4 regions of the Blautia sp. HA8986 genome follow, and region 3 is predicted to be linked to each of the others. Evidence: riboswitches for the same ligand, from Rfam matches in the RefSeq annotation. Region 3 holds a riboswitch; each other region holds the start of a gene.

Region 1 (7,709 bases), 1.0 Mb from region 3:
TTTCAGACGATGCATATAGGTCAACTCATCCAGAGAATCATCGTCACTGGTAAGCATGGTGTGGATATCCTCGATCATAGTTCCAAGCCCCGTTGTCTCCTGGAAAAGATTTTTACCTGTGCACCAGACATTGCCGTTCTTTACAGCCTTGAAATCTGCAAGAAGCTCGCTCTTGGAAAGAAGTTCATCTATAGTATTCAGCTCTCCGTCAATTGTGCTGTTGTAGATGATATAATCTGCATCTTTCGCTTTCGCGTAAAATTCTTCCATCTGCATATTCATGGTGGAAAGGGCATTATCATTCTCTCCTGTGTCTTCAGGGACATAATTGCCACCTGCAAGAGAAATCATCTCAGAAACATAATCTCCGCTCTTTCGCACATTTACTGCGCCTACAGAGTTGATATAAAAGAACGCTACGGTCTTGTCTGTCTTATCTGCTGTGAGAACTTTATCCAGCTTGTCTGTCTGCTCCTTGAAAACTTTTTCTGCGAGATCTTCTTTTCCAAGGAGAACTGCATAAAGCTTCATCCATTCTGTTCTTCCAAGCGGATGGCTCTCGTAGCTGGAACGCTCTACCATAACAGGGATTCCAAACTGCTCCAGTTTTTCCTGAACTTCCGGATTATGGTGGATCATGGTGGACTCGATTGCCAGATCACAGCCTTCATTTAAGATCAGCTCATAATCCGGTGCACTGTATTTGCCTGCATAGATCATCTTATTCTGTTCCATGGCATCCTTCGCTTCCTGGATATACCATCCGTCCTCTTTTGTACCGGAAAGATTGATGCTGTCGATTCCGTCAATAGCGCGGAAAAGATCCATAGCGGAAGTTGCCACCATATAAATATGATCCAATGGCTGTTTCAGCACTGCGATATCACTGTCCAGGCCTTCCGGAGCTTCTTTTCCCTCCGGAACTACAAGAAACTGTCCTTCCTGATCAATAGTGATCAGTGCGTAGCCGTCATCATAATAGTCTACATTGAACTCTTTCGCATAGGAAAGCTCCATGCTGTGGTCAAAAGTAAGTCCCGGGATATCTGCAGGCGTATGCTCTTTTTCAGCTGCCTGTACGCCTGATGTACAGCCCAGGATAAGAGCTATCGTCAGAAATATGTAGGAGATTATTTTTTTCATTTGTCTGCCTTTTTCATGCTTGAAGAATCAAAATTCAGGGTGTAGTCGATCTCATGAGGAGTGCTCATGGCCACTGTATCTGCAGTCACTTCCATCTCTGCATCAAAAACACTGACCGGAATTTCAAATGTAGAGTTTCCGTCTTTATTTACAGGCTCATATTTCTCACCGTCAACGATCATATAATCGTAATTCGGGCTGCTCCAGATGATGGTCGCTGTCGCTTCTTTGTCCTTGATCTCTACCTTTGCAGGAGATTCCACAGTTGCTTTTCCTGTACCGCCTGTAAGAGTTACTTCTGTCTCATAAGTTCCGTCCTCAAGCTTCAGATCTTTCAGCTTTTTGCCTTTGGATTGTTTATCGTCATCTTTCTCGTCGGAATCATCAGCAGTTTCTGCTGCATCTTCTTTTACCGGATTCTTAATACTTACTTTATGATCATACCATTTACCCTTTTCTCCCAGGATCGCTACATCAAACTCCTCGTCAATGGCAGGTACAGGGATATCAAATCCATACACTTCTTCTGTATAACCATCGCTGTATTTTACAGTATCTGTGGTCGGTTCAATGATATCTGCTCCGTCTTTCTGTGCATCTTCAGCTGTTCCCGCAAACAGATTTACGATTTTCTTGGAAACCAGGCTTACATGGATAGTCATCTCGCCATCTTTGACTGTGAGCTTTCCTTTTTTGTCATTTGCCTCATTTACATGGAACATGCTGCTGTCTGTGTCAAACTCAGCTGTGTAAACGCCATCTTCCAAGGTGTTCTCTTTATCTGTGGATACATCTTTCTCATCAGCTGCTTCTGCATTCTCCCCGGATTCCGTTTTCGCAGAATCACTCTCTGCCAGTACCGGTACGGAGCCAAGCATCAGGGCAGATGCACTTACCATTGCAAGAAGAAGATTTACGTAACGTTTTTTCATGATTGTTTCTCCCTTCCCTGTGACAAGAATCTGCCCGGAAGACAGTCTTTTTGATCTTTCCGGGCAGTTACTTTATTTCTTATATATATCCGCTTCTACACGGATATTCTATACTGTTTATTCTGCGGAATCCTCAGCGGAATCAGCCTCTGTATCTGCTGCTGCATCAGAATCTGCGGACTCATCAGTGCTTCCGATAGAATCGATAGCTGCTTTTGTGTGATCTACATAGATCTGCTCAACTGCTTCGATTCTTCCAAGACCTGCAATCTGAGTGTCAACATTCTCAAAGTTTCCGGATGCTACAAACTGGCTCTTCCAGGAATCCTCGTCATCACCAGCCATATCATTATTAGCGTGGTCTCCTGCAACAACCATCAGCGGACGAAGGACAACATTCTTGTATCCTGCTTCTTTTACTTTCTCGATAACTTTATCGCATGCTGTGTCTTCCGGCTTACCTTCTACAGTACCGATGAAAGCGTTCTTGAATCCAAGGTCTTCCATCTGTGTCTGCATCTGATCATATGTAATATTGGCTGTATGGGATGTACCATGTCCCATGAATACAAATGCAGTGCCAGCCTCAGCTGCTGCATCCATGCTGTCGAATCCGGCTTCTTTACAAGCTTCATCTGTGATTGCCTGAGCAACTGCTTTCTTGTCATCATTGATAACAGTTGCATCATCTCCAACCTCACCAAGCATTGGCTCTGCAATTGCCACAGACTCGAATTTATCTTTATATCCGTTAATAGCTTCTGTCATCTCATCATACTCAGCGCCATGCATCAGATGTGTAGGCTGAACAACAAGATTCTTAACGCCATTCTCTACTGCACGGTCAAGAGCCTGCTGCATGTTGTCGATGTTCTCCTCATCTCTTGCCTCAACATGGTTGATGATGATCTGTGCTGTGAAAGCTCTTCTTACAGACCAGTCCGGATATGCTGCTGCCAGAGCATCCTCGATTCCCTTGATATCCTCAGCACGGCTGTCGTTGAAGGAAGTACCAAAGCTTACAACAAGAAGCTCGTTCTCACCGATCTCATCCTGGTTACGCGGATCGTCTTTGGAAGCATCTCCTGTATCACGTCCGAAGTAATCCGGATCAGCATTCTCGCCTTCTACCAGCTCTTTCTGTGCGTCTGTCAGGGCATCCCATGCTTCTTTAGCTGCCTTGCAGTCCTCATCTGTTGTATCTGTTCTCTCCTGAACATAGATCTTGTCGATCAGTGCTGCTACATTATCAGCTGCTTTCTGATCCTCATCAGAAGCCTCTGTGGTATCAGCTGCCTCAGTATTTTCTTCTGCTGTGGTATCAGCTGCTTCCTCTGTAGCGGAATCATCAGCTGCCATTGCTGTTGTAGCTGCACCCATAGAGCATGTCATGGAAACTGCAAGCATCAGAGCTAACATAGTTTTTCTTTTCATTTCTTATAGTCCTCTTTTCATGTATTTCCAGATAACCAACATGTACAAAAAAGCGGCAGCTTAACGCGGCCGCCTGCTCCTACATAGGATTCTCTGCGCAATACATAAAAAGAAGTTCTGTATTGTTATGGAGAATACAGATTCGTAAACCGCGAATCTAAGATCTCACAATAAGGCAGTTCTCCTGACTTGGTTCAGCGTAGCCTTTCCTTCCCGGTCTCCCAGTGGTTCTCAAAAGCCACTCCCCTTCACAGTGACGGTATCGTTCCGGATTCGCACCGGATTCTCTTTTGCGCATCGGTTCTGATGCAACCTTATCGTTATAACATTTGCACATATTCAATTTAATCTGGTTTCTTCTTTTTTACCACAAAGTTACAAAAATGTCAAGCTTACTGTCGGACTATTCCAAAATCCCCCTCAAAATATTTGTGTTATTGTCAGAATGCTTTCAAATATTCATGCACACCAGGCATACCTATGCATGATATATGTTTTATTTTTATAGAATCTATAATTTCACCTGATCTGCGGTCTCTCTGGTTCAAATTATTTAGTCAGGCGAATATTCTCAATTGAAGCAGGGGACTTACTTGCTTCGATTAAAGTATTCCTGATCAAGATATCTTGCAACATAAACTCCGCTGGCTGATGCGTGGGAAAGAGAATGTGTCACGCCGCTGCAGTCTCCGATAACAAAGAGACCTTTGTGGCAGGTTTCCAGATTCTCATCGATCTCAACTTCCATATTATAGAATTTAACTTCCACACCATAAAGCAAAGTATCATCGTCTGCTGTTCCAGGTGCGATCTTATCCAGTGCATAGATCATCTCAATGATGCCGTCAAGGATACGTTTCGGCATAACAAGGCTTAAATCTCCTGGTGTGGCAGAAAGTGTCGGTGTTACAAAGCTCTCGTCAACACGTGCTTTTGTGCTTCGTCTTCCACGGATCAAATCTCCGAAACGCTGAACCATAACACCGCCGCCAAGCATATTGGAAAGTCTTGCGATACTTTCGCCATATCCGTTGCTGTCGTGGAACGGCTCGGAGAAATGCTTGGATACAAGAAGTGCAAAGTTTGTGTTGTTGGTGTGCTTTGCAGGATCTTCGTAGCTGTGTCCGTTTACTGTGATGATTCCGTTGGTGTTCTCATTAACAACAACACCTCTCGGATTCATACAGAAAGTACGTACCATATCCTCGAATTTCTCTGTTCTGTAAACAATCTTACTCTCATAAAGCTCGTCTGTCAGGCGGCTGAATACCTCTGCCGGAAGCTCCACACGCACACCAATATCCACACGGTTGGAAAGTGTCGGAATCCTAAGATCAGTACATACAGATTCCATCCATTTACTTCCGCTTCGTCCTGCTGAAATGATGCAGTATGTTCCCTCGTAACGCTGGTCACCTGTCAGAACTGCATAACCCTCTTCTGTTTTTTCCACTTTATCAACAGACGCATCAAAATAGAAATCTACATGATCTTTCATTTCATCATAAAGATTCTGAAGAACTACATAGTTGATATCAGTTCCCAGATGACGGACAGAAGCATCCAGAAGATGCAGCCCATTCTGAAGGCAAAGCTTGCGGATCTCACTGTTTGTTGTAGAATAGAGCTTAGTTCCCTCGCCACCATGCATCAGGTTCAGTTTATCTACATACTCCATCAGCTCTGTTGCTGTTTCCCTGCCGATATGCTGATACAAAGTTCCGCCAAACTGGTTGGTGATATTATATTTTCCATCGGAAAAAGCTCCTGCGCCTCCGAATCCTTTCATGATGGCACATGTTTTGCAGTGGATACAGGATTTTACTTTTTTTCCGTCAATTGGACATTTTCTCTTTTCCAGGGGATGACCAGCCTCAAAAACCGCGATCTTTTTCTCCGGATCATTATTCATCAGTTCATAGGCTGCAAAGATTCCTCCAGGACCTGCTCCTACGATCAGTACGTCATATTTCATAAATAAAAGCTCCTTATCTTGTGTTACTTTTATATGTTTCATTTTCACACAAACCCTGTTTATTCTACAACAAGTATCAGCAAAAGTCACCTGTTTTTTTCATGTTTTTCGGGGGTTTTTCAGTTGCTGTAAAATCTGAGGATCCTGAGATTTTTCCCATTGGTTTCCAGGGTGATCGCGCCATTTTTCATGGTGTATTCAATCTGACTTCCGCAGTCTTTCAGACGCTGTATCGTTTCCGGTGACGGATGGCCGTAGGTATTGGTGGATGAACAGGATATGATGGACAGCTCGGGTTTCAGTTTCTTTAAAAATGCCTCTGAGGATGAATATCGTGAACCATGATGGCCGACTTTCAGACAGTCAATATCACTAAGACATCCTGCAGTCAGAAGTTTTTTCTCCGTGTCTGCTCCGATATCCCCTGTAAAAAGCATCCGGAATTCGCCGTATGTAAGTTCCATAACCATAGCCTCCTCATTCACATCTTTTCCCCTGGCCGTACTTTCCGGCCACAGGATCTCAAATGTCGCTGTCCCGGAATGAATGATATCTCCTGTGTTTCCTGTCACTGTTTTTACCCCTGCTTTTTCGGCTGTCCTGGCAAGATCTGTCCAGGCTTCCGGCGGTTCTGACCATCCTGGCAGAACAAGATGACCGGCCCGGATAGTTGTGAGTCCTTTTTCCATATATTCCAGAAGTTCCTGCACACCACTTAAATGGTCTTTATCTGTGTGAGAAATGAAAATTCCGTCCAGATAGGAAATCCCCATACTTTTCAGAGCCGGAAGAAGGCAGTATCTTCCAAGCTCTGATTGGCTGCTGCTTCCTCCATCTATCAGATAATGTTTGTTATCCGGGGTCCGAACCAGGATTCCGTCTCCCTGACCTACGTCCAGACAGGTGATCTTCAGGGTTTCAGATTTAAAGAGATACCCGAAAGACCGAACGCCCAGCGTCAGTATACTCAAGGTCAGGAGAACAATGGCAGCTATACGAAGAATGTGTTGTAATCCCTTTGCCTCTCCCTTTTCCAGTTCTTTTTTCTTCTGATCTGATTCTTTTATATGCTGTCCAATAAACAGTACAGCAATTAATATCATATAATATACCAAAATCTGCCAGAGTTCCGGTTCGCCGCCAATCCAGGTGCACCAGCGGCTTCTTCCGGCCAGTTCACAGAGCTTTTCATATAGAAGCAGGACTCCCTTCGCAGGAAAAATCACAGCTCTGGCTGCCGGAATACTGACAAAGCCAAGAAGCATTGCAGCCACACCTCCTGAGAGAACAACTCCTACACTTGGCAAAACCGCAAGATTCAATATCAGTCCGGCCAGTGATACCTCACCAAAGAATTTCAGCATCACAGGAAGCGTCACAAGCCAAAGAGCCACCGATCCCCAGAAGGCTTTCGTAACCTTTCTCTTTGCTCCTGCGAGAGCGCAAATCCTTTCTGATGCAACACAGATTCCCAGAACACACCCAAATGACAGAAGAAATCCACTGTCCAGCAGATACGCCGGTGACTCTGCCAGGATCATCATGGCAGTGACAGACACTGCGCTTGGCATATCGTAGATCCTTCCTGTGATCCTGGCTCCCATTGCAATGAGAAACATGGTGACAGCCCGCATCGTAGACACACTTCCCCCTGTCATCATCCCATACTGCAGCATCACAGCCAGAGAAAAAATCCCTGCTGGCCAGATACCAAGCCCTGCACGTTTCAGCAGATTATAAAGCCCCATCCCCAGAATACTGATATGCAGTCCGCTGATCGCCAGAATATGTACGATTCCTGCCAGCTGATAACGCATCCGGATCTCCGGGTCCAGGCCTGTTTTCTCCCCAAGAACAATGGCATCAAAAACAGGTGCATCTTTTCCTGCTGTATTTTCCAGGATCTGTCTGCATTTCTCCTTCACCATAAGCATTGCCTGATGATAGCCGGAATATGTGGATGTTTTTTTCAGAAGTACAGCTTTTTTCATAAAATAATAAATATGGCGGCAGGCGTAATACTGACTGCTGTCAAAACCACCCGGATTTGTTGGGCCTTCCACTTCTTTCAGGATTCCTTTTACAAGAATCTGCATCCCAGGCTTCAGCTCTTCTTCTTTTTTCAGAAATACTCTTACATTATTAATTGGAAATTTTTTTGAATGATAGATGAGATATGTTTTTTTCAGATAAACAGACTGGGAGAATTCTGTGCTTTCGTACCG
Region 2 (7,709 bases), 1.2 Mb from region 3:
AGCATCAGCAGATGCTCACGGGAGTAACGCTTCTTCTCAGGCGGCGGGAGAAGCTTGTTCTTCGCGTAATTGTTGATCATGGTCTTGGTCAGGATCTTGTCATCCTCGTGACGCTTGGTGGAAGCAAGATTCTCTTCCATAAAAGTTGTCACCTGATCCATGTACAGATTGATATTCGGAATCTCATCAGGTTTTATATAATCAAGTTCAGCAATTTTTGCAAAAATGCTGTTCATCATCTCTTTTTCATTATTTGTCATCGTATTATCACCTCTGCTCCCTATTATATAGTTTTAAATACTACTTGTAAAGAAACTTTTTTTACCGGAAAAAGGAATTTGATGTTGTGGGTTTACCATGGGGAAAAGTCATGATAGTATATAGATACTGTTCATATGGAAAAAGAAATGGAGATTAAAATGAGTATACATGAAGCTTTGGATACATTAAATCCCATGCAGAGGGAAGCTGCCGTACATACAGAGGGACCGCTTCTTATCCTTGCAGGAGCAGGTTCCGGCAAGACAAGAGTGCTGACCCACAGGATCGCCTACTTAATAGAAGAAAAAGAGGTTAATCCATGGAATATCCTGGCCATCACCTTTACCAACAAGGCTGCCGGTGAGATGCGTGAGCGTGTGAACAAGATTGCCGGAATGGGCGCAGAGAGTGTCTGGGTTTCCACTTTTCATTCCGCATGCGTCAGGATTCTTCGCAGACATATCGAGGTGCTTGGATTCAGCAGTAATTTTACAATCTATGATGCAGACGACCAGAAGACTGTCATGAAGGAAATTTTCCGGAAGTTCAATATCAATACGAAGATTTATAAAGAGAGAGCTGTGCTTGGCGAGATCTCTCATGCCAAAGATGAGCTGATCACTCCGGAGGAGATGGAACTGAACGCAGGAAGTGACCCGGATGCACGGAAAATCGCAGGAATGTATAAGGAATACCAGTCCATTCTCCGTGGAAACAATGCCCTGGATTTTGATGACCTGATCGTGAAGACTGTGGAGCTTTTTCAGCATAATCCGGACATCCTGGATTATTATCAGGAGCGGTTTCGTTATATTATGGTAGATGAGTATCAGGATACCAACACAGCGCAGTTTAAATTTGTAAGCCTTCTTGCTGAGAAATACAAGAATCTCTGCGTTGTTGGTGATGATGACCAGTCCATTTACCGTTTCCGCGGGGCTAATATCGGGAACATTTTGGGATTTGAGAAGGTTTTCCCGGAAGCTAAGGTGGTGCGCCTGGAGCAGAATTACCGTTCTACCAAGAACATCCTTAACGCAGCCAATGAGGTGATCGTCCACAATACAGAGCGTAAGGAAAAAACTCTCTGGACAGAGAACGAAGAGGGAGATAAAGTTCATTTCCGTCAGTTCAACAATGGTTTCGAGGAAGCGGAGTATGTAACCGGTGAGATCATGCAGGGACGCAGGAGCGGCAGATTCCACTACAAGGACTGTGCAGTACTTTACAGAACCAATGCCCAGTCACGTCTTTTTGAGGAAAAATTCCTCCTGGCGAATGTTCCTTACAAGATCGTTGGTGGGGTTAATTTCTATGCGCGCAAGGAGATCAAGGATCTTTTGAGTTACCTCAAGACTATTGATAATGCAAGTGATGATCTTGCAGTGCGCAGAATCTTAAATGTGCCGAAGCGTGGAATCGGAGCTACCAGTATCGGTCGTGTCCAGGATTATGCGGACAATATGAATTTAAGCTTCTATGATGCGCTCCGCGTGGTGGAGGAAGTGCCGTCCATTGGACGTGCTGCTTCCAAGATCAATGATTTTGTTTCCTTTATCCAGGGATTAAAGAGCAAGGCAGAGGCTTATACAGTCCGTGAAACCCTGGAAGAAGTTATTGAGATGACTGGTTATGTGAAGGAGCTTGAAGCTGAGAAAACAGAAGAAGCCCAGGCAAGGATCGAGAACATCGATGAGCTGATATCCAAGACAGAATCTTTCCAGGAAGCCATGGAAGAAGCCGGACAGCAGGCTACACTTTCAGCTTTTCTGGAGGAGATCGCGCTGGTGGCTGATATTGATTCTGTTGACCCGGATCAGGATTATGTACTTCTTATGACGCTCCACAGTGCCAAAGGTCTGGAGTTTCCAAATGTATTTATGGTGGGAATGGAGGATGGAGTTTTCCCGGGATATGCGTCTATCTGGTCAGGAGATCCTTCTGATATTGAAGAGGAGAGAAGACTCTGCTATGTAGGAATCACAAGAGCTATGAAGAACCTGACGCTTACCTGTGCAAGGCAGAGGATGATCCGTGGTGAGACACAGTATAATAAAGTATCACGTTTTGTACGGGAGGTGCCGCGGGAGCTGGTAGATCTGGGACATACCATTCAGGAGAAGAAGCCGCAGGTAGAGAACATCATGTCGCCAAAGAGTGCCTATGCCCAGATGAAAATGAATTTCCAGGCAAAAAGCAGTCTGCAGAAGAAGGATTTTACAGTTACCAAGGCTTCCAGTCTGGACTATGGCGTGGGAGATACGGTACGCCATGTGAAATTCGGTGTTGGTATCGTGAAGAATATTACCGAAGGCGGAAGAGATTACGAGGTTACGGTTGACTTCGATAAAGTCGGTGTAAAGAAGATGTTCGCCGGTTTTGCCAAGCTGAAAAAGATCTGAGAGGGATCTCTCCGGGCAGACTATTTCTGCAAAAAACTGTAAAAATCCGGCCTCAAGGTTGTAATTGGAAAACCGGTATGCTAGAATTAGTATCAGCGTAATTGAATTGCTGTGAAGTGAACAGTATCACCGGCACATATGCTGCCGGATACTGTGAGAGGGAATCGGGTAAAAAGCCTGAGCGGTTGCGGCCACTGTATACAGAAGAAGGGATTTCACATGCCATTGCAGAAACTCATGTGAGAAGGCGAAATCCCGATGTCAGAGAGATTCTGGAGAAAAAACTGATACATCATTCATGATCGGCTAAAAGATGAATGGTGTATCAGTTTTTATTTTGCGGAGTTTTTTCTGAGTCTGTAAGTCAGAAAACCTGCTTGACAGTATGTAAGTGGGAGCTTCCGTACAAAGTGTTCCGTGCAGATTTTATGAAGCCCCATCTTTTCGGTTACCCATAGGCAACAGGAGATAAAACAGGCGAAAAGAGAGGAAATGAAATGAAAAACAAGTATGTATCCACAAGAATCATGGCAATGGTAATGGCAGCGGCAATGACCGTATCTGCAGCTCCGGCTGTTTATGCCGCAGAGAGAGCAGACTCCGAGACCATCAAGGAAGACAACCAGCCGGCGGCAGAAGACAGTACAGGGTCTGCAGACACCGAAGATTCTTCCGCAGAGGCAACCAAGACAGAATATCCTCTGACCATCACAACCTATGATTACGATGGAAACGAAATCGAAACCACTTATGAAAAAGCACCGGAAAAAGTCCTTGCTGTATATCAGGGAAGCATTGAGACTATGCTCGCACTTGGTCTGGAAGACCACCTGGTAGCTACCGCAGGTCTTGATAATGAAGTTCCGGAAGATCTCAAAGAAGCATTCTCAAAAACAAATTATCTTGACGAATTTACCCCATCCCTTGAAACTGTAACAATGCTGGAGCCGGACATGATCTTATCCTGGAGCTCTCTTTTCTCTGATAAGAATCTGGGAAATGTAACAGACTGGATCGACAAAGGCTGCAACACCTACTACAACACCAATACTCGTCCGGACGGCGACAGAACACTGGAAAATGAATTCACAGATATCTTAAATATCGGAAAGATCTTCGATGTACAGGACAAAGCGCAGGCTATCGTTGATGATGCAAAAGCAGTGATCGACAAAACTCTTACTGCAACTGCAGATGTAAAAGACAAACCAAGCGTAATGGTATTGGAGCCTCTTGGAGATGACATCACAAACTATGGCGTAAAGAGCCTTGGCGGAGATATGGTAACACAGTTAGGCGCAACTCTTGCAAACCCGGATGCTTCCACCGTTGGAAAAGAGGATATCATCGCAGCCAACCCTGACGTGATCTTTGTGGTTTACATGCCATATGCAGGAGATGATCCGGAAACTGTTAAGAACAGCCAGCTTGCAGTGATCCAGGATGATGAGTCCTTGAAGAGCCTTGACGCAGTAAAGAACGGACGTGTTTACCCGATTATGCTCAGTGAGATGTATGCAAGTGCAACACGTACCCAGGACGGAATCGAAACTTTTGCAAAGGGATTATATCCGGACGTAAATCTTGACTGATCGGAGAAAATGCAGTGAAAGAAACAGCTTCACAGAGAAAAAAAGATAAGGTGCTCAGAACATCCATGTATGTGGCAGTTCTCATCGGACTTGCAGGATTCCTTATTTTTTCCATACTTGCAGCCATCACTTTTGGAAATGCGGATCTGTCACTGAAGGATGTATACAGCGTTATCGCTTATAAATTGTTTCATATAAAAAGTCTGTCCGCCTATGCGGAAGGCGCAGTTCATGATGTTGTGTGGCTGATCCGGCTGCCTAGAGTCCTTCTGGCTCTGGCAGTTGGAATGGCTCTTTCCGTGTGCGGCGTGGTGATGCAGGCTATCGTGCAGAACCCGCTGGCAGACCCGTATGTGCTGGGTATCTCATCTGGTGCATCTCTGGGTGCCACACTGGCCATCATGCTTGGAATCGGAAGCTTTCTTGGCGGAAACTCTGTGGGAATCACAGCTTTCATTGGCGCGATGATCACTTCTTTTGCGGTGATCGCCATTGCAAACATGGGTGGAAAGGCAACTTCCGCAAAACTGATCCTTGCGGGAATGGCGGTCAGCGCAGTCTGTTCTGCTTTTTCCAATTTTGTCATTTATATTACCAATGACAAAAATGCGGCAACAGAAGTTATGAAGTGGAGCATGGGAAGTCTTGCCGGAGCAAGCTGGACCAGAGTGGGTGTAATGCTTCCGGTCACGCTGGTGTGCGTGGCTGTTTTCTGGACGCAGTACCGGAACCTGAATCTGATGCTTCTGGGAGATGACGTATCCATTACCCTTGGAACAGATCTGCACAGACTGCGGACTTTTTATCTGATCGTTGCTTCTGTTATGATCGGATTTGCCGTGTACTGTGCCGGTGTGATCGGATTTGTGGGACTGGTGATCCCTCATGTGGTCCGGATCCTTTTTGGAACAGATCACAGAAAACTGCTCCCCTTAAGTGCGCTTCTTGGTGCATCGTTTCTGATCTGGTGCGATGTGGCATGTCGTGTGATCCTTAAAAATTCCGAGATGCCCATCGGTGTGCTGGTATCCATTATCGGTGCTCCCTGCTTTATTTATCTGCTTGTGCGGAAATCCTATGGATTCGGAGGTGCCCGGTAATGAAGATCACCACAGAAAATATTCAGGTTGGCTTTCACGCCAGACAGATCCTGAAGGGAATCTCCATGGAATCCCAGGATAAGGAACTGGTAGGAATCATCGGACCAAACGGAAGCGGAAAATCCACTTTGCTGAAATGCATTTACCGTATTCTGAAACCAGACGCAGGAGCCGTGTATCTGGACGGCGAGGAGCTTCATTCCATGAGTGTTCGAAGCTCTGCGAAAAAAATGGCCGTGGTGGCACAGCACAATTATTATAATTTTGATTTTACGGTCCGCGAGGTGGTTCTTATGGGGCGTGCGCCTCATAAAAAGACTCTGGAACGGGACAATGCAAAAGATTACCAGATCGTGGATGAAGCGCTGAAAACCGTACAGATGGAGGCGTTTGCAGACCGTACCTTTTCCACTCTTTCCGGAGGAGAGCAGCAGAGGGTGATCCTGGCAAGAGCACTTGCCCAGCAGACCTCTGCACTGATTCTGGATGAGCCTACCAATCATCTGGACATTACCCACCAGATCATGCTGATGGAGTTGGTGAAAAAACTTAATGTAACCGTGATCTCCGCTATTCACGATCTGAATATTGCAGCAGCATACTGTGATAAGATCTATGTACTGAAGGACGGAGTTCTGGAAGGTTACGGAACGCCGGAAGAAGTCTTGACCCCGGAGCTGATCCGCAGGATCTATAAAGTAGAAGCGGAGATCGTTTACGACAGCCGCGGAAAGATGCATATTTTGTTTTTATGATTCTGGCTGTGAGGCGGGATGCATAGAGGGAAAAAGATGAAAAAGATCGGGATTTTGACATGCCTTAATTCCAATGATGTGTGTACCAGGGCAGGATGTCTGTCTGCATTTCGGGAAAGAAGAGATTTTTTTTCCGGCTATCCGGAAGATACGATTCTGGCAGCTGTGATGACATGCAACGGATGCAAAGAAACCAATGAAAAAGAACCTGCTGAAGATGAGGGGATTTTGGAAAAGGCAGACCGGCTGGTCAGTGAAAAGATCAGCGTCATCCATGTCGGGGTATGCCGTCTGAATGAGGAAAAAAAGGAATGTCCGCGGATAACACAGATCTGCGGTCTGATAGAAGAACGCGGGATCAAAGTGATCCGAGGAACCCATAAAGAATAAGAGAAAACCGCCGTATCTTTCCGGAAATGCCGGAAATACGGCGATTTTTTTACAGAATGTTTCTGCGAAAATTTGTGTAAGTTCTGGTAAAACCAGACATATGGTGGTATAATAAGAACATTAAAAAAGGCTCGGGTGCAGCGACCTCAAAAAACGCTGCGCTGTAGATTTACTGACAGAAAGTACAGCCGAACAGAAAGAAAGGATGGTGCAGTGTTATGAATTTCAATACAACAAAACTTGAAGAGCTGCTTGCAACATTGAAGAAGAAAGAAGAAGAGAAAGACAAGAACACAGTCCTTTGGGTACTGGCGATCATCGGTGCAGTTGCAGCTGTTGCAGGTATTGCATTTGCAGTATACCGTTTCTTCGCTCCGGATTATCTGGAAGATTTCGAAGAGGATTTTGATGATGATTTCGATGATTATTTCGAGGATGAGGAAGAGTAAGAACAGAACCTTTTCCAGAATGCGTTTTCTGGCGCAGTAATAAGACATGTGAATGATTGGAGCCCCGGCGCGATACCGGGGCTTGATCTTTGAACAGGGTTTACACAGTGGAAATGAAATATCCGTAGGATATATAACAGAAAGAGGATTTATGAAAAAAGGCGAAATTTACGAGGGCGTTATAGAAAAAGTTGAGTTTCCAAACAAGGGTTTTGTGTGGGTAGATGACCAGAAAGTAATTGTAAAAAACGGAATTCCGGGGCAGAAAGTGCGTTTTATGATCAATAAGAAGCGTTCCGGACGTGCAGAAGGACGTCTTCTGGAAGTTCTGGAGAAATCCCCGTTGGAGACAAGAGAGCCAGCCTGTCAGGAATTCCCGGCCTGCGGTGGTTGCATGTACCAGACCATGAGCTATGAGGCACAGAAAAAGATGAAAGAGCGTCAGGTGAGGGAGCTGCTAGATGGAGCAGTAAAGGAAAGCCTGGCAAAAATCGGGCAGAGCAGTGATGAGATAGAAATAGCTGAGAGCACAGATAGCTTATATCACTGGGATGGAATCTATGGCAGTCCTATTGAGTTCGGGTACCGGAATAAGATGGAGTTTTCTTTTGGAGATGAGTATAAGGATGGCCCGTTATCTCTTGGACTTCACAAGAAGGGAAGCACTTATGACATCCTGAATACAGATGATTGTAAACTGGTGCATCCGGATATGACGAAGATCCTTGTCTGTGTGCGGGAGTTTTTCCTGGAACGAAAT
Region 3 (7,709 bases):
ATGCTCGTCATTTACTTCATAACTCTCAGCAAGCCACGGGATAACTTCCATATTGTCATCGAATTTAAATAATGCTTCAGCAATACCATATCTCATAGCATTCCATCCACTGTTTTCATCATTTGCACTGTTTACACATCCATCTGTGTACATCTGACATCCGAAGTTTAAAACCTTCTCATCACCCTTCGCCTGTACAGTAACTCCCATTAATAATGCAACTGTTGTTGCCGCTGCTAACACAAGTAATTCTCTTTTTGTTTTTTTCATCCTTTACTTCCTTTCTTTTTTTGTTTCTTCGTTGTTTTTCTTCCTTCTCATACTGTCCATTCCTGTGATTTTGAACGAAAAAAAAGACAGATGCTCCCACATCCGTCACGAAATCTTACCATTAAAGAATCAAACATATATATGCAACACATGAAGTTGTAACTCTTAATCAGGATTTCTCGTCGTCCGCAAGAATCTCTTTTACCAGAAATAAGCAGGTCTCCTGACTTAAGCTTACCCATTTTCAGCACCTTCCCAGAAAAATATCTTCCAGTGGCATTCAGCTGAAAACCAACTATCACAGTGACGGGATCGTACCGGATTTACACCGGTTTCCCCTTTTAATCAGACCAGCAGAACGCTTCTGCTGGTCTGAACTTATCTCTAGAATCATTAAATGACCGTATGAATACTTATTTATCATAACATACTATCATGTATACGTCAATTATTTTAGACTTTTATTTTCTATCTATTTTTCCGTAAATTTCCGGAATTGTTCAAAATTTGTTTCCAGTGTATAGGATTTCAGAACTTCCATCATGTCCTCTACACTATATGTATTATCATACATTCCAATAGATAACGCATACTGCTTATTAAACTCATCTACTGAATCCGCTGTCCAGAATGACTGCTGCAGCCGGAAAGCACTTCCATCTTCACGGTAATCTTCTGCAAAGCCTTCCAGAGCATTTTTCATGGCAACAAATGATGGTGCAACGATAGCACCATATTTTCCTACAAGATAGTCGATTCTTTCCTTGCCGTTATATCCCTTTTTGTTAAACATTTCGTATGTATCTTCTGTAAAACAGTCAATTGAACCCAACAATACATCTGTACTGTTCTCTTCTTCATAAGCATCAATTACCTTGATAAAATCACTTGCGCTCACTACACTCAGAATAACATTATACTCTCCTGTATTCAGCGGATCAGCCAGCTTTTCATCAAGATAATCTTTGGGATACCCCGGAACCAGAGTAATCTTAATGTCGCTACCTGTTTCAATTTCTTCAGTATCCTGCGTATTCACCAGTTCTTCTACAGGCTTCTCATATGACAGGCCATATGCTTCCTGAAGCTTATTCAGAATACCAATCGTTCTCAGACGATGCATCTCATTACCGATAGCAGCTCCTCCACATGCTATTATGTAATGATTCTGATTATTCTGATCCTCTGAAGCAAAATACTCCGCCATATTGGCAGCCGCATCCATTTCTGTTTCAACAGATGTTCCTATCGTTCCCAGAAAATAAGGATTATCCTTTACTTTCTCATACATTTCATCACTGATCGTTCCTGATCCACGTACATAATACATACCATATTCTTCACATACCGGAAGAACTTCTTCAAGATCTGAAGAAAGGAAAGAAATGATTCCCTTTACATTTCTTTCATGAAGCTCATTGATAAAGCTGATTTCTTCTTCTGCAGTACTTATACTGGAAGAATATAAAAACTCGACTTCAAAAGCCATGCCGACATAATTTTCAAAATAATTTCTAAATGCTCTTACTTCTGCATCATTCAGATTATATACGGACACTCCTATTGTCATTTTTCCGTCCTGATTTGTTGTATCACTCTGAGTATCGGCTGCCATAACTGAAATACTGGTGCAGGTGAGCAGCATAATCATTGTCAATATAAAACTTATTATCTTTTTCATTCCTTTTTTACCTTTCTATCGTATTTGTATAAAAGTTCAAGTTTTCTTTTCTCACATCCTTTCCTGAAATAAAAAAGATTCTTTTCTTAAAATGTATTTTAGGTATAAAAATAAAGCCTTTCTTATACACCGTAAGAAATAACCTTTTTTCCAATGCAAGCAGGTCTCCTGACTTAAGTTCATCGCATTTTATCGTCTTCCCGCCTCTTCAGCAGTGACGTATATGATAAAAAGCTCCCTTTTACAGTGGCGGGACCGTACCGGATTTGCACCGGTTTCCTTTTTAATTCCATATTACTGGAAACATGCATTATTTTTATAATATGATATCAGGGGCTAAAAGTCAAAAACTATTTTTACTCTGCGCTAAGGCTTTTCCCCAACTTCATTATATTTTTATTATATAATTCCATTTGGTTAACGTCAATAATTTACATCTAATATTTATATGTTTTTTTATTCACTTTTACTATGGTCTTGAATATTCAGATTCCAGTATCTATTCCATAATAAGGGTCTCTTTGCAGCACTACCTTCTCTTGTGGCATTTCTTTGTTTATGCTAAAATATTTTTACTACTATAAATGAGCAAGTTCGTGATTTTGCATAAAAGAAAGACACCTCGATTCCGTGTGTTGTATAATGAAAGTGCCTAAACAAACATTTGCAACATTTACGAAAGAAGGTGTCTCTCGCAAATACTATACATCATTCCGCATTCATATACAACCAGCTTAAGAAATTAAATTTATGCAAATTTTATTCGAACCGGGTGATAAACCACCTTATAAGTATCCTGATCAGCATTTTCATTTCAGGATATCATGGAAAAACCACGGATTTTGCTAAAAACAGTTCCTGTCACAGAACTACGATTGCACATTTCCTTAATTCAGGGAAATGGGATGATTCTCTACTTTCAGATACGTTAAAACGTTCTGTTATAGAGATTATTTATTCAGAAGCAGCACGCACCGGAAAGCCTGTTTTCTGCATTGTAGACGATACGATAGCTTCAAAGACAAAGCCTTCGTCACAGGCTCTGCATCCGATTGAAGATGCGTACTTTCACCAATCCCATTTAAAGGGGAAACAGGACTACGGACATCAGGCAGTAGCTGTTATGCTTTCCTGTAACGGCATTGTCCTGAACTATGCTTTTGTAATGTACAATAAATCAATTTCCAAGATTGATATTGTACAAAATATTGCAAAGGAACTGCCTGTTCCACCAGTAATGTCTTATTTCCTTTGTGACTGCTGGTATGTTTCTGAAAAAATAATCAATACTTTTGTACAGAAAGGGTTCCATACCATTGGTGCTTTGAAAACAAACCGTCTGCTGTATCCATCAGGAATGAAAAAGAAACTCAGTGAACTGGCTGCTGAACGATCCACAACACATAAAGGATTTGACCTCGTCACAGTCAAAAAACGCAACTATTATGTGTACCGGTATGAGGGAAACCTCAGCGGCATAGAAAATGCAGTTGTTCTTTTAAGCTATCCTGAAAAAGCATTTGGTAATCCTAAAGCACTACGTGCTTTCATTAGCACAAATGTATCCTTATCTACACAGGAGATCCTTTCCTGTTATGTTTGTCGATGGCCGATTGAGATATTTTTCAGGCAATGCAAAAACCATCTGGCCCTGGATACATACCAGATACGCTCCTCAAAGGGAATACAGAGGTACTGGCTGTTGATGTCACTGACACATTATATTTGTGTCACAGGAACTGGCGGATATCGGTCTTTTCAAGATGGATATCATCGAATCTGTAGTGCCGTTCATCAGGAAAAGTATCAGTATCTATTCCTATGTGCAAAAGCAAGTGATGATTTTGAAGCATTTATGAAATTAGCAGGATAATTTTGTGCATTTTTTCAAATTTGCTCATTTATAGTTACGAAATTAATTATATGACAGAAAATATTTCCTGTCTATAGAAAAATACAATATTTTTTATATTTTTGACACAATTTGCTTTTTTCCGAATTGTACCTATACCCCATATGGTATTTCGGATAATATACTTATACCCCGATATGTATATATTACTGAGATAATATTACTATAAAGTAAAAAACCCCTGCATATTACGTAACATTCCTGACTGAGGTATGTCCGTAACATACAGGAGTTTCCTGGACTCTTTTAATAACTTTTCTTATTCACTTTCAAATAAAGTCTCAGTGATCGCCGCATATGCGATCATCGGACCATCTTCAATAATATTCAGACTTGCTGTCTGGTAGAGAACCACGCCATTCTCTGTTGCAACAGATGTATAGAGAAGATTTCCGTAATAATCCCGAAGTTCTCCCAGGTCTTCCCCTTTGAAGAAGTATTCTCCCGGCTTCTTTGACGGATACCAGCATCCGGTGTAAGGTGCATATTCATAGACAACATTTTCCAGAAGCATCTGGCGGTAATGTTTCAGTCCCTGGCATTTCTTCCCCTGAAGATGAAGGATAAGATGGCGGACATCCCGTTTGTCCTGTTCCACTTCCTCCCATGTCCAGTAACTGTGACCGCCTCTTTCTATAAGGATACTTGGAATTCCAAGAGAAGCCGCATAATTATAAGCACCACCTGTAGCTGTTGTGGAACGAACTACATATTTCACGCCGATATGTCTTGCCATATGTAAAGATTTCTCCACAGTATCTTCGTCTACAACGCCTACATAGTAAACATACGGATGAAGCTGCTCATATCCGTCTCCGCTGTGCAGATCAATGTAGTAGTCTGTGATGGAAAAGAGTTTCCTGACAATGGTGCAGGCAATGCGTTCTGCAGCTGTTCCTTCCGGATTGCCCGGGAAAACACGATTTAAATTCTTTCCGTCTTCATAAACCATGCTCATGGTACGATGTTCAAATCCACTGACATTCACAAGGGGAATGATGATCACATTCCCTTTCAGTTTCTCAGGCTGAAATTCCTTCGCCAGTTCCATGGCCGCCTGGATTCCTACATATTCCGCACTGTGGATTCCTGCTGTGATCAGTATGGTAGGACCATCTTCTTCTCCGCAGATCACGGTAGCCGGCATTGCCATACCACATCCGATGATTTCAATCTTTCCCTGTGCTTTCTCTCCTTTTTCAATCACCCAGTCATCAATTTTGATCATTGGTTGTTTCCCTTTCCTCTTATCATTATAGTTCCGCACTTTATCTGACAAGTATATCATGCCTAACCGGCACTGTATAGATGGATCTCGGGAAATTTTATCTTTTTGACAGCTCTCTGGTGATATCCTCCCAGCTGACACCTTTTTCTACCATAAGTACCATCATATGATAGAGGAAATCAGAAATCTCGTATTTGATCTCTTCTTTATCCGGATTCTTGGCTGCGATCACAATCTCCGTGCACTCTTCACCGACTTTTTTAAGAATCTTGTCGATTCCTTTATCAAAAAGATAATTGGTGTAAGAACCTTCTTTCGGATGTTCTTTGCGGTCTGTGATCACGTCGTAGACATTCTGGAATACATGAAGCGGATTGGTATCATCACACTCTTTTTTCATCAGCGGCTTAAAGAAGCAGGTACGGTTTCCGGTATGGCAGGCTGCTCCTACCTGATCTACTTTTGCAAGGATGGTGTCATTGTCGCAGTCAATCGTAAGAGACTTTACATACTGGACATGACCGGAAGTGAGACCTTTTGTCCAGAGCTCATTTCTGCTGCGACTCCAGTAAGTCATCTTTCCCAGCTTCAGTGTGGTATCAAAAGCCAGCTCATTCATGTAGGCCAGCATCAGCACTTCGTCTGTACGGTAGTCCTGCACAATAACAGGAACCATTCCGTCACTGTTCAGTTTAAAATCAGACCATACAATATTGCTCTTATAAGTATTAACCGGAATTCCTGCTTTTTCACAGTCTTCTTTCAGTGTGTGCAGATCGTTCTCCATGCTGTTTACATAAGCACCACAAAGCGCAGAAACTGCATCATCTTTCAGAAGCTCCATGACTTTCTCTTTTTTACTCTCATCTGTGTGAAGGATGATAGATACTGATGATATCTCTGCAATCTCATCCTGCACAGTATCCAGTGCAAGAACACGGTCTGCATATTTCTCAATCAGATCCTGATTCTCTGTAAACTCTCTGAGATCAGAAATACTTATAACCATGCGCTCTTTTCCGAAACGTCTGGATACCTCTTCCAGAAGCCTGATATTGCTCTCCTTGGAAAAATTCAGCACAACTCTTGCACATCCTGCATAGATCAGCTTCTTTACATCCTCCGCACGCTTGATATTTCCGGCTGCGATCACCGGGATCTCCGCGCTGCGGCAGATATCCCGGATTTTTCCGATGGCACGGTCGTGTTCTGCATCAGCAGAAGAAAAGTCAAACACCAGCAGTTCATCGGCACCGTTGTCGCCATAAAACTTCGCAAGTGTCTCTACATTTCCATCTCCGAAAAGATTTCTCTGCCCAAATCCTGTCACTGCCCTCTCAGAATGAAGATAAAGACAGGGAATCAACTGTTTATTCATAACCTCTCCTTTATATCAGAGACTTCCCTTTGTGGAAAGTACATCTGTGATTCGGGAATCATACTGTGTGGCAGCATCAAGAGCTTTTGAAAAGCTCTTGAACATGGCTTCTGCAACATGATGGCTGTTTCCGCCTGAGAGAACCTTAATATGAAGGTTCATTGCTGCAGAATAGGAAACTGCATAGAAAAACTCTTTCACCATCTCCGTTGCCATATCACCGAGCTTCTCTGTTGGAAACTCTGCGTCCCAGCCAAGATACGGCCTTCCGGAAAGATCCACTGCACAAAGTACCAGAACCTCATCCATAGGAAGGATACAGCTGCCATAACGCCTGATGCCTTTTTTATCGCCAACTGCCTCACGGATGGCATTTCCAAGAACGATTCCTGTATCTTCTATTGTATGGTGATCATCTACATCCAGATCTCCATGAACCTTAAGCTCAAGATCATAAAGCCCATGGCGTGTAAATCCATCAAGCATATGGTCAAAAAATCCGATGCCTGTATTGATATCAGAACGCCCGGTTCCGTCAATATTCAGTTTCATCTGGATCTGAGTTTCTTTTGTATTTCTCTCAATGGATGCTTCTCTTGCCATTATTCGTTCTCCTTATCCTCATCTTCAAAACGGACAGCAATGGAATTGGCATGAGCTGTCAGCTGTTCGGATGTGGCAAACTGTACGATATCTTTGTGAATCTTTTTCAGTGCTTCTCTGGAATAATATACAATACTTGATTTCTTGATAAAATCGTCAACAGAAAGTGCTGAGAAGAATTTGGCAGTTCCGTTGGTCGGAAGCACATGGTTCGGTCCTGCAAAATAATCTCCAAGAGGCTCAGAGCTGTACTGACCGATAAAGATCGCACCTGCGTTGCGGACTTTCATCATATCTTCGAATGGATTTCTGGTAACGATCTCCATATGCTCAGAAGCGATCTCATTGGCAGCCTCAATAGCTTCATCCATATCCTCAGCGATCAGGATGTAGCCAAAATTCTCAAGAGATTTCTCAATGATCGCTTTTCTGGAAAGTTTCTCCACGAAACCTATGACTTCTTTATCGACCTGGTCTGCGAATTCCTCGCTTGTTGTGATCAGGATCGCAGATGCCATCTCATCATGCTCTGCCTGGGAAAGAAGATCTGCTGCAATATAGTGCGGATTCGCTGTTTCATCTGCAAGAACAAGGATCTCGCTTGGACCCGCAATGGAATCAATGCTTACATAGCCAT
Region 4 (7,709 bases), 990 kb from region 3:
TCTGTATATCAGATCATGCAGAATAAATCCGGCGGTGTGAACTATACAACAGTTTCAGGAAGCATCGGATCTTTATATTCAGGCAGAGGAATGGGAACAATCGTTTCACAGGCGCAGCTTGCAAGCTCCGGATATAAGCTTTATCCTGGAGATATTGGATATAATGGCGGACATACATGGATGGTTCTCGGACAGTGTGCAGATAAGAGTGTTGTGATCCTTCACTGCACACCGAATGCAGGTGTTCAGATTTCCGGAACCCCGACACCGAGCGGAACATATGGTAGCCAGGCTATCGCACTGGCAGAGACTTATATGGCCAGGTATCCTGGAGTTACCAAATATGACTATCATGAGTCAAGTGGTAACTATATCCGTAACGGAGCATACTTCAGATGGAACAGAAATACACTTTCTGATCCGGAAGGCTATCTGAATAAGACAGCGAATCAGATCCTTGCAGATCTGTTCTGAATTAGAAGAACAGCTGATATAAAAGAAAAAAATATGTAACAAACAGAACAGGGGAATCCTTGATGCGTCAGGTTCCCCTGTTTTTTAATGTCAAAACCATTAATAAATGTTACAAAGTTTTAAACTAAATAATAGAAAATCCTTGCAATCCAAATAACACTGTGTTAATATATAAAAAGATTGAAACAAGATATTGCAAAAATATTACACGGACTGTTAAAAATGAAATAACAACAGACGTGAGTAAACTTGAAACAGCGGAGAACTTTTGCCGCTATAGAATCAGAATTAGATTGTGAGGGTGAACAGTCATGAAGAAAAGAATATTATGTCTGACACTGGCGCTCATCATCAGCGGAGCACAGGTAGTCAGCGTAAGCGCAACAAGAGAAGATGAAGCAGCACTTCAGCAGGAGATGGATGCAACCAATGACCAGCTGAACGCTACATACTCCAGATTGGATGAGCTTTCCGCTCAGAAATCCCAGATCGAAGGTGAGATTTCTACTCTTGATGCGAATCTTGTAAACGTGATGGTTTCTATTCAGACACTGGAAGGAGATATCTCCAATAAAGAAGCCGACATTGCATCTACACAGACTAACCTTGAGAAGGCTAAGAACGCCAAGGCGAAGCAGTACGAGGCAATGAAGAAACGTATTCAGTATCTTTATGAGAAGGGTGGCGACGATGCATGGTTTCAGATGATGCTTAATGCAGAGAACCTGTCAGAGCTTCTTACAAGAGCTGAGTACACACAGAAGACATATGAGCAGGATAGAAAAAGTCTTGAGAAGTATTCCAACACGATTCAGCAGGTAGCCAACCTGGAGACACAGTACACACAGGAGAAAGCAGAGCTTGAGGGAATGAAGCAGGAATATGAGGCGGAGTCCCAGAACCTGCAGGTACAGCTGGATGAGAAACGTGCCACATCCGCAGATTACGATAATGAGATTGCTTATGCACAGCAGCAGGCAACTGATTATGCGAACCTTCTTGCAGAGCAGACGGCAGAGCTTCAGAGATTAGAGGCTGAGCGTATTGCTGCTGAGGAAGAGGCGAGACGTCAGGCTGAAGCTGAGGCTGCAGCGAGAGCACAGGCTGAGGCAGAAGAGGAAGCAAGACGCCAGGCTGAAGCAGAAGAGCAGCAGGCAGAAGAAGATCAGAGTGAAGATGTTCAGTATGATGAGAATGGCGATGTGATCGAGAATACAGACGAAGACACTGCAGAAGACGATGATGAGTATGTAGAGGGAGACACAGATGACAGTGAGGACGATGGTGTTCAGTATGACGAGGATGGAAATGTGATCTCTGATAATACAGATGAAGCAGAAGACAACACAGACGCTGATTCTGATAACGGTGATTACTCTGAGGCAGATACTTCAGAGGATACATCTTCTTCCGAAAGTGAGAGCTCTTCTTCCTCTTACAGCAGTGGTTCCGGTTCTTCGGTTGTAAATTATGCAACACAGTTTGTCGGCAACCCATATGTATGGGGCGGTACAAGCCTTACTAATGGAGCAGACTGCTCTGGTTTTGTGCAGAGTGTATATGCAAACTTTGGCGTCAGCCTTCCGAGAACATCCTATGAGCAGCAGAATGCAGGTACAGAGGTGTCCTATGCAGATGCACAGCCAGGAGATCTGATCTGTTACGGTGGACACGTTGCAATTTACATGGGCAACGGACAGATCGTCCATGCATCCAACTCACAGGACGGAATCAAGGTCAGCAATGATGCTACATACAGAACAATCGTGTCTGTAAGACGTCTTGTATAATTTTGTTCAAATGCGGATGCTTTTGTCCGTCTGATAACAATAATATACAGCATCCCGGTGGTTTTCTGCCGGGATGTTTTTTGATGAAAAGTTTGAAAAAAGTTTTCAAAATATATTGACATATAATTAACATGGTGTTATTATGATGTCAGTATAATTCCATATTGAACATAGCAAGTGCTGCGGGAGTCTGACAGTTATCTGATAATTATCGGAATCTCACAGAAAAGGGAATCAGGTGAGAAACCTGAGCGATCCGGTCACTGTAACGGAGGAGCGAATCTCATAATCCATTGTACATATGTATGAGAAGGAGAGACAAGCCATGATCCCGGAGCCAGGAAACCTGCTTGTTATGGCGAGGTTAAACTTCCGTGTAAAGTGTAACAACCATTTCAGGGACTCCGCACCCCTGGGACGTTGTCTACTTTTTTACGAGAGTAGGCATTTTTTTATGGAATGCGCCTGTTCATATGAATTATACATGATTAAATGGCAGGCGATACTACTCCGGATACATTCGTTCCCTCCGCGCACTCATGAACGGATTATATTTCTACCCCGGGGTGGCATCGCTACCTCTTTTTTTATGGGAAAAATCATGAGTGTACAACCTTGGGAGGAGGTAACGATCATGGCAAAACCATATTGGGAGGGGAAGGAGTTTTCCTATTTCAGTCATAAGAACTGTGAATATTTTCCATGCCATACAGGAGCAGATCCGGATAATTTCAACTGTCTGTTCTGCTATTGTCCTTTATATGCACTGGGAGATAAATGCGGTGGTAATTTCCGTTTCCTGGACAGCGGTATTAAGGACTGTTCCAGATGTAAGGTTCCGCATAAGAAAGAGAATTTCGGGTATATCACAGGCAAGTACAAGGAACTTGCGGAACTTGTTCGTAAACAGAGGGAGAATTCCACGGAAAATGTGAAGAAACCGTATTAAGAAAATAGATATAGAAATAAATACATTAGATAAAATAAAAGCCAGCTCTGATACAGGATAAAAATGTCAGAGCTGGCTTTTTTCAGAATTAAACAGGTTTTCTTGTCTGCAGAAATACTTTCAGCTTCGGAATCTGATTGTTTAATATCAGGCTCTCCGGAAACATGGCCTGATGGACAAAATCAGCGGCATATGTAAAGTCGCCGATATGTTCCGGTCCGTGGCTGTCACTGGAAAGAAGCAGTGGTAGGCGGTATTTGCGGCAGTAATGAAGGATCTTGAAACAGTTCTCCCTGGTATCACCACGATAGCCATATGGTGCAAGAGAAGCCTCGTTGATCTCAAAGATCGTGCCGGTTTCCTTAGCAGTCCTGGCAAGCACATCATAATTAACCGGGTAATGAGTGTTATCACTATGTCCGAGGATCTTCACACAGGGGTTTTTCATGACATTGATAAAAGCTTCTGTATTTTCGGCTCTGGTGCCACAGCGGTAATTCCAGGAATGCATGCTGGCAATGGCATAATCAAGCTTACATAATAATTCCTGATCCAGGTCTACGCTGCCGTTTCTGTCGAGGATATTCAGTTCGATTCCGTAGAGAAGCTCTACTCCGAAATGCTTTTTTGGAGAGTAGGTAAGGCTGCGGAAATAAGAAGAAGTTCCGGCTGCCAGAGTGCCGGGGCCATGATCTGTGATCCCCAGGAGACGAAGACCCTTCGCAGCAGCAGCACGGGCCATATTGGTGATCGTACATTCAGTGCCATGGCCGCTGGCAATGGAATGCGTGTGCATATCGGAAAGATACATAAAATCAACACCTCTTTTACAGTTAAAATAACGAGTTTTTTACTGAGAATAAAAGAACTTCCTATATAAAAACAAGTATGGCAGAGCGGAAAACCAAAGTCAATATATAAAATATCAAATTTGCACAAAACAAACAAAACAGACATAATCGGATTGATAAAAACCACAGAAACAGCAATAAATGAGTGTTGGATTTCGTTGACACTGAATTGCGGGTGAGGTATAATAAAATTACATGAGCACATAGCCGGAAGTGTGGAAAAATCACCAGAAACAACCGGCTGTGAGAAAGGAGAATCATGGAGAAATTTCATATAGCAGATATCCCGAAAACAGACAGAATCACCCATCTGGTAGATAACCTCTATGCGAAGATGCCGGTGATCGAATCAGCCAGAGCCAAGCTGATCACAGAATCCTACAAGGCAACAGAAGATGAGCCGATCATCACAAGAAGAGCCAAGGCTTTTGCACACATCCTGCACAATATCCCTATCATCATCCGTGATGAGGAACTGATCGTAGGAAGCAGCACACTGGCACCAAGAGGATGTCAGACATTCCCGGAGTATTCCTTCCAGTGGCTGGAGGATGAGCTGGACACAGTAGCCACCAGAACAGCCGATCCATTCTATATTGCGGAGGAGACTAAGGCCGAACTTCGCGAGGTACATAAATACTGGAAAGGTAAGACAACCAGCGAACTGGCAACCTCCTATATGGCACCGGAAGCAATTCTTGCTATTGACCATAACATCTTCACACCGGGAAATTATTTCTACAATGGTGTAGGTCATGTAACTGTTAAATACGAAGAGGTGCTGGCTATCGGTTATGAAGGAATCATTGCAAAAGCTCAGAAAGAGCTGGATGAGTGCAATGTAGGGGATGGCGATTACGCAAAAAAATCCCGCTTCCTGGAAGCAGTTATCATAAGCTGTCAGGCGGTTATCGACTATGCACATCGTTATGCTGAGCTTGCAGAGCAGATGGCATATCAGTGCCAGGATCCGACAAGAAAACAGGAGCTCCTTCAGATCGCATCCAACTGCAGCCGCGTACCGGCTAAGGGTGCACGCAACTTCTACGAAGCATGCCAGTCCTTCTGGTTTGTACAGCAGCTGATCCAGATGGAGAGCAGCGGACATTCCATTTCACCGGGACGTTTTGACCAGTATATGTATCCATATTATAAGAGTGATATGGAGGCAGGCAACCTTACAAGAGAATTCGCCCAGGAACTGATGGACTGCATCTGGGTTAAATTAAATGACCTGAATAAATGCCGTGACGCTGCATCCGCAGAAGGCTTTGCAGGCTACAGCCTTTTCCAGAACCTGATCGCAGGTGGACAGAACAAGGAAGGCGAGGATGTGACCAATGATCTCTCCTTTATGTGCATCCAGGCATCTATGCATGTACATCTTCCGGCACCATCTCTTTCAGTAAGAGTATGGAACGGATCTCCTCATGAATTCCTGATCAAGGCTGCTGAGCTTACAAGAACAGGAATCGGACTTCCGGCTTACTACAATGATGAGGTGATTATTCCGGCACTGCAGAACCGGGGACTGTCCCTTGCAGATGCCAGAGAGTACAACATCATCGGATGCGTAGAACCGCAGAAAGCAGGTAAGACAGAGGGCTGGCATGATGCTGCATTCTTTAACATGTGCCGTCCGCTGGAGATGGTTTTCTCAAATGGTATGGACAAAGGGGTGCAGATCAGTGTTCAGACCGGCGATGTCACAGAGATGAAGACTTTTGACGAGTTCTATGAGGCATATAAGAAACAGATGGAATATTTCATTTCTCTGCTTGTAAATGCTGACAATTCCATTGATGTGGCACATGCGGAGAGATGTCCGCTGCCATTCCTTTCCTGTATGGTGGATGACTGCCTGAAACGTGGTAAATCCGTTCAGGAAGGAGGAGCTGTTTATAACTTTACAGGTCCTCAGGGATTTGGTATCGCCAACATGGCAGATTCCCTGTATGCAATCCGCAAGCTTGTATATGAAGAGAAGAAGATGACCATGGAAGAGCTGAAGGAGGCTCTGGCATGGAACTATGGCAAAGGCATTGATGCACAGTCTGCGGCAGATATCACTACCGTTGTAATGAAGAAGCTTCAGGAGAATGGTATCAGTGTGAATGAGCAGACAGCAACAGCCGTTATGACAGCAGCTCTCGGAACAGAGCCATCTCCTGAGAAGAAAGCAAGATTCGAAGAGATCCACAAGATGATCGAGGAGGTTCCGAAATTCGGAAACGATATCCCGGATGTGGATTATTTTGCAAGAGATGTGGCTTATACTTACACCAAGCCGCTTCAGAAATATATGAACCCACGAGGCGGACATTATCAGGCCGGACTTTATCCTGTATCTGCAAACGTTCCTCTTGGCGAACAGACCGGCGCAACACCGGATGGCCGTTATGCACATACACCTGTTGCGGATGGCGTTTCCCCGTCAGCAGGCAAGGATGTGAAGGGACCGACAGCGGCAGCTACTTCTGTATCACGTCTGGATCATTTCATTGTATCTAACGGTACACTGTTCAACCAGAAATTCCATCCGTCAGCACTTGCCGGAAGAGAAGGCCTGGAGAAATTCGTGGCACTGATCCGTGGATACTTCGATCAGAAGGGTATGCACATGCAGTTTAACGTTGTCGACAGAGAGACACTTCTGGATGCACAGAAACATCCGGAGAAATATAAACATCTGGTTGTACGTGTTGCAGGTTACAGTGCGTTGTTTACAACTCTTTCCCGTTCTCTGCAGGATGACATCATCCGCCGTACCGAACAGGGATTTTAACCGGATTTAAGAGGTAAATTATGGACTATTTGGATACAAAGGGCAGGATCTTTGATATTCAGAAATATTCGGTGCATGACGGTCCGGGAATCCGTACTATCGTATTCCTGAAAGGCTGTGTCCTTCGCTGTCGCTGGTGCTGTAATCCGGAATCGCAGGAGTACAGGATTCAGAACATGAAAGTACTGGGCGAGGACAAGGTGATCGGCCGTGATGTGACAGTCCGTGAGATGATCGAGGAAGTAGAAAAAGACCGTGCATATTATTACCGTTCAGGAGGGGGAATCACCCTCTCCGGCGGTGAATGTATGTGTCAGGCAGATTTTTCCAGAGATCTGCTACGGGCAGCCAAAGAACGCGGTATCAATACAGCCGTGGAGAGTATGGCCTGTGCCCCGTGGGAAAAGATCGAGCAGGTTCTTCCGTATCTGGATGTATATCTGATGGATATCAAGCACATGAATCAGGAGAAACACAAGGAATTCACAGGACGCGCCAACGGACTGATGCTGGAGAATGCAAGAAAAGTTGCCCTCTATGGAAAAACAAAGCTTGTGATCCGTGTCCCGGTTATTCCTACATTTAATGATTCTGTTGAAGAGATCCAGGCAATCGCCAGATTTGCGGATTCTCTTCCGGGCGTAAATAAGATTCATCTGCTTCCTTATCACAGACTTGGACAGGATAAGTATGAAGGCCTTGGAAGACCCTATTTAATGGAAGGAATTCTTCCACCGACTGCCGAACATATGCAGATGCTTAAGGGTGCTGTACATGCTGTATGCGGTCTGGACTGCCAGATCGGAGGCTGAAAGACAGCACTTTATAAAGAATGAGATCCTTTTTCAAAAGAAAACATA

The links. Region 3 has a riboswitch for cobalamin ahead of AC04Q4_RS03805 (hypothetical protein). Riboswitches for the same ligand answer to the same signal wherever they lie in the genome.
Region 1: linked by a shared signal. The riboswitch ahead of AC04Q4_RS08635 (sirohydrochlorin cobaltochelatase) and the one ahead of AC04Q4_RS03805 (hypothetical protein) in region 3 are both predicted to bind cobalamin.
Region 2: linked by a shared signal. The riboswitch ahead of AC04Q4_RS09545 (ABC transporter substrate-binding protein) and the one ahead of AC04Q4_RS03805 (hypothetical protein) in region 3 are both predicted to bind cobalamin.
Region 4: linked by a shared signal. The riboswitch ahead of AC04Q4_RS08570 (cysteine-rich small domain-containing protein) and the one ahead of AC04Q4_RS03805 (hypothetical protein) in region 3 are both predicted to bind cobalamin.

Annotation. Positions count from the first base shown of each region.
Region 1 covers NZ_JBWLUQ010000001.1:1,837,851-1,845,559, forward strand. Annotated here, with positions in the region: gene AC04Q4_RS08625 (ABC transporter substrate-binding protein) at 1-1,143, opposite strand, end outside; gene AC04Q4_RS08630 (hypothetical protein) at 1,140-2,075, opposite strand; gene AC04Q4_RS08635 (sirohydrochlorin cobaltochelatase) at 2,193-3,509, opposite strand; cobalamin riboswitch at 3,667-3,841, opposite strand; gene AC04Q4_RS08640 (NAD(P)/FAD-dependent oxidoreductase) at 4,099-5,484, opposite strand; gene AC04Q4_RS08645 (DNA internalization-related competence protein ComEC/Rec2) at 5,604-7,709, opposite strand, start outside.
Region 2 covers NZ_JBWLUQ010000001.1:2,017,487-2,025,195, reverse strand. Annotated here, with positions in the region: gene AC04Q4_RS09555 (DUF1836 domain-containing protein) at 1-260, opposite strand, end outside; gene pcrA (DNA helicase PcrA) at 420-2,663, shown strand; cobalamin riboswitch at 2,765-3,054, shown strand; gene AC04Q4_RS09545 (ABC transporter substrate-binding protein) at 3,161-4,255, shown strand; gene AC04Q4_RS09540 (FecCD family ABC transporter permease) at 4,270-5,355, shown strand; gene AC04Q4_RS09535 (ABC transporter ATP-binding protein) at 5,355-6,110, shown strand; gene AC04Q4_RS09530 (CGGC domain-containing protein) at 6,147-6,500, shown strand; gene AC04Q4_RS09525 (hypothetical protein) at 6,719-6,949, shown strand; gene rlmD (23S rRNA (uracil(1939)-C(5))-methyltransferase RlmD) at 7,101-7,709, shown strand, end outside.
Region 3 covers NZ_JBWLUQ010000001.1:833,429-841,137, forward strand. Annotated here, with positions in the region: gene AC04Q4_RS03800 (ABC transporter substrate-binding protein) at 1-270, opposite strand, end outside; cobalamin riboswitch at 467-667, opposite strand; gene AC04Q4_RS03805 (hypothetical protein) at 743-1,951, opposite strand; cobalamin riboswitch at 2,093-2,275, opposite strand; gene AC04Q4_RS03810 (transposase) at 2,724-3,824, shown strand; gene AC04Q4_RS03815 (M14 family metallopeptidase) at 4,123-5,091, opposite strand; gene hisIE (bifunctional phosphoribosyl-AMP cyclohydrolase/phosphoribosyl-ATP diphosphatase HisIE) at 5,189-6,469, opposite strand; gene hisB (imidazoleglycerol-phosphate dehydratase HisB) at 6,485-7,072, opposite strand; gene hisD (histidinol dehydrogenase) at 7,072-7,709, opposite strand, start outside.
Region 4 covers NZ_JBWLUQ010000001.1:1,820,247-1,827,955, reverse strand. Annotated here, with positions in the region: gene AC04Q4_RS08580 (N-acetylmuramoyl-L-alanine amidase family protein) at 1-474, shown strand, start outside; gene AC04Q4_RS08575 (C40 family peptidase) at 786-2,264, shown strand; cobalamin riboswitch at 2,428-2,632, shown strand; gene AC04Q4_RS08570 (cysteine-rich small domain-containing protein) at 2,899-3,213, shown strand; gene AC04Q4_RS08565 (PHP domain-containing protein) at 3,302-4,024, opposite strand; gene AC04Q4_RS08560 (pyruvate formate lyase family protein) at 4,324-6,849, shown strand; gene AC04Q4_RS08555 (glycyl-radical enzyme activating protein) at 6,870-7,661, shown strand.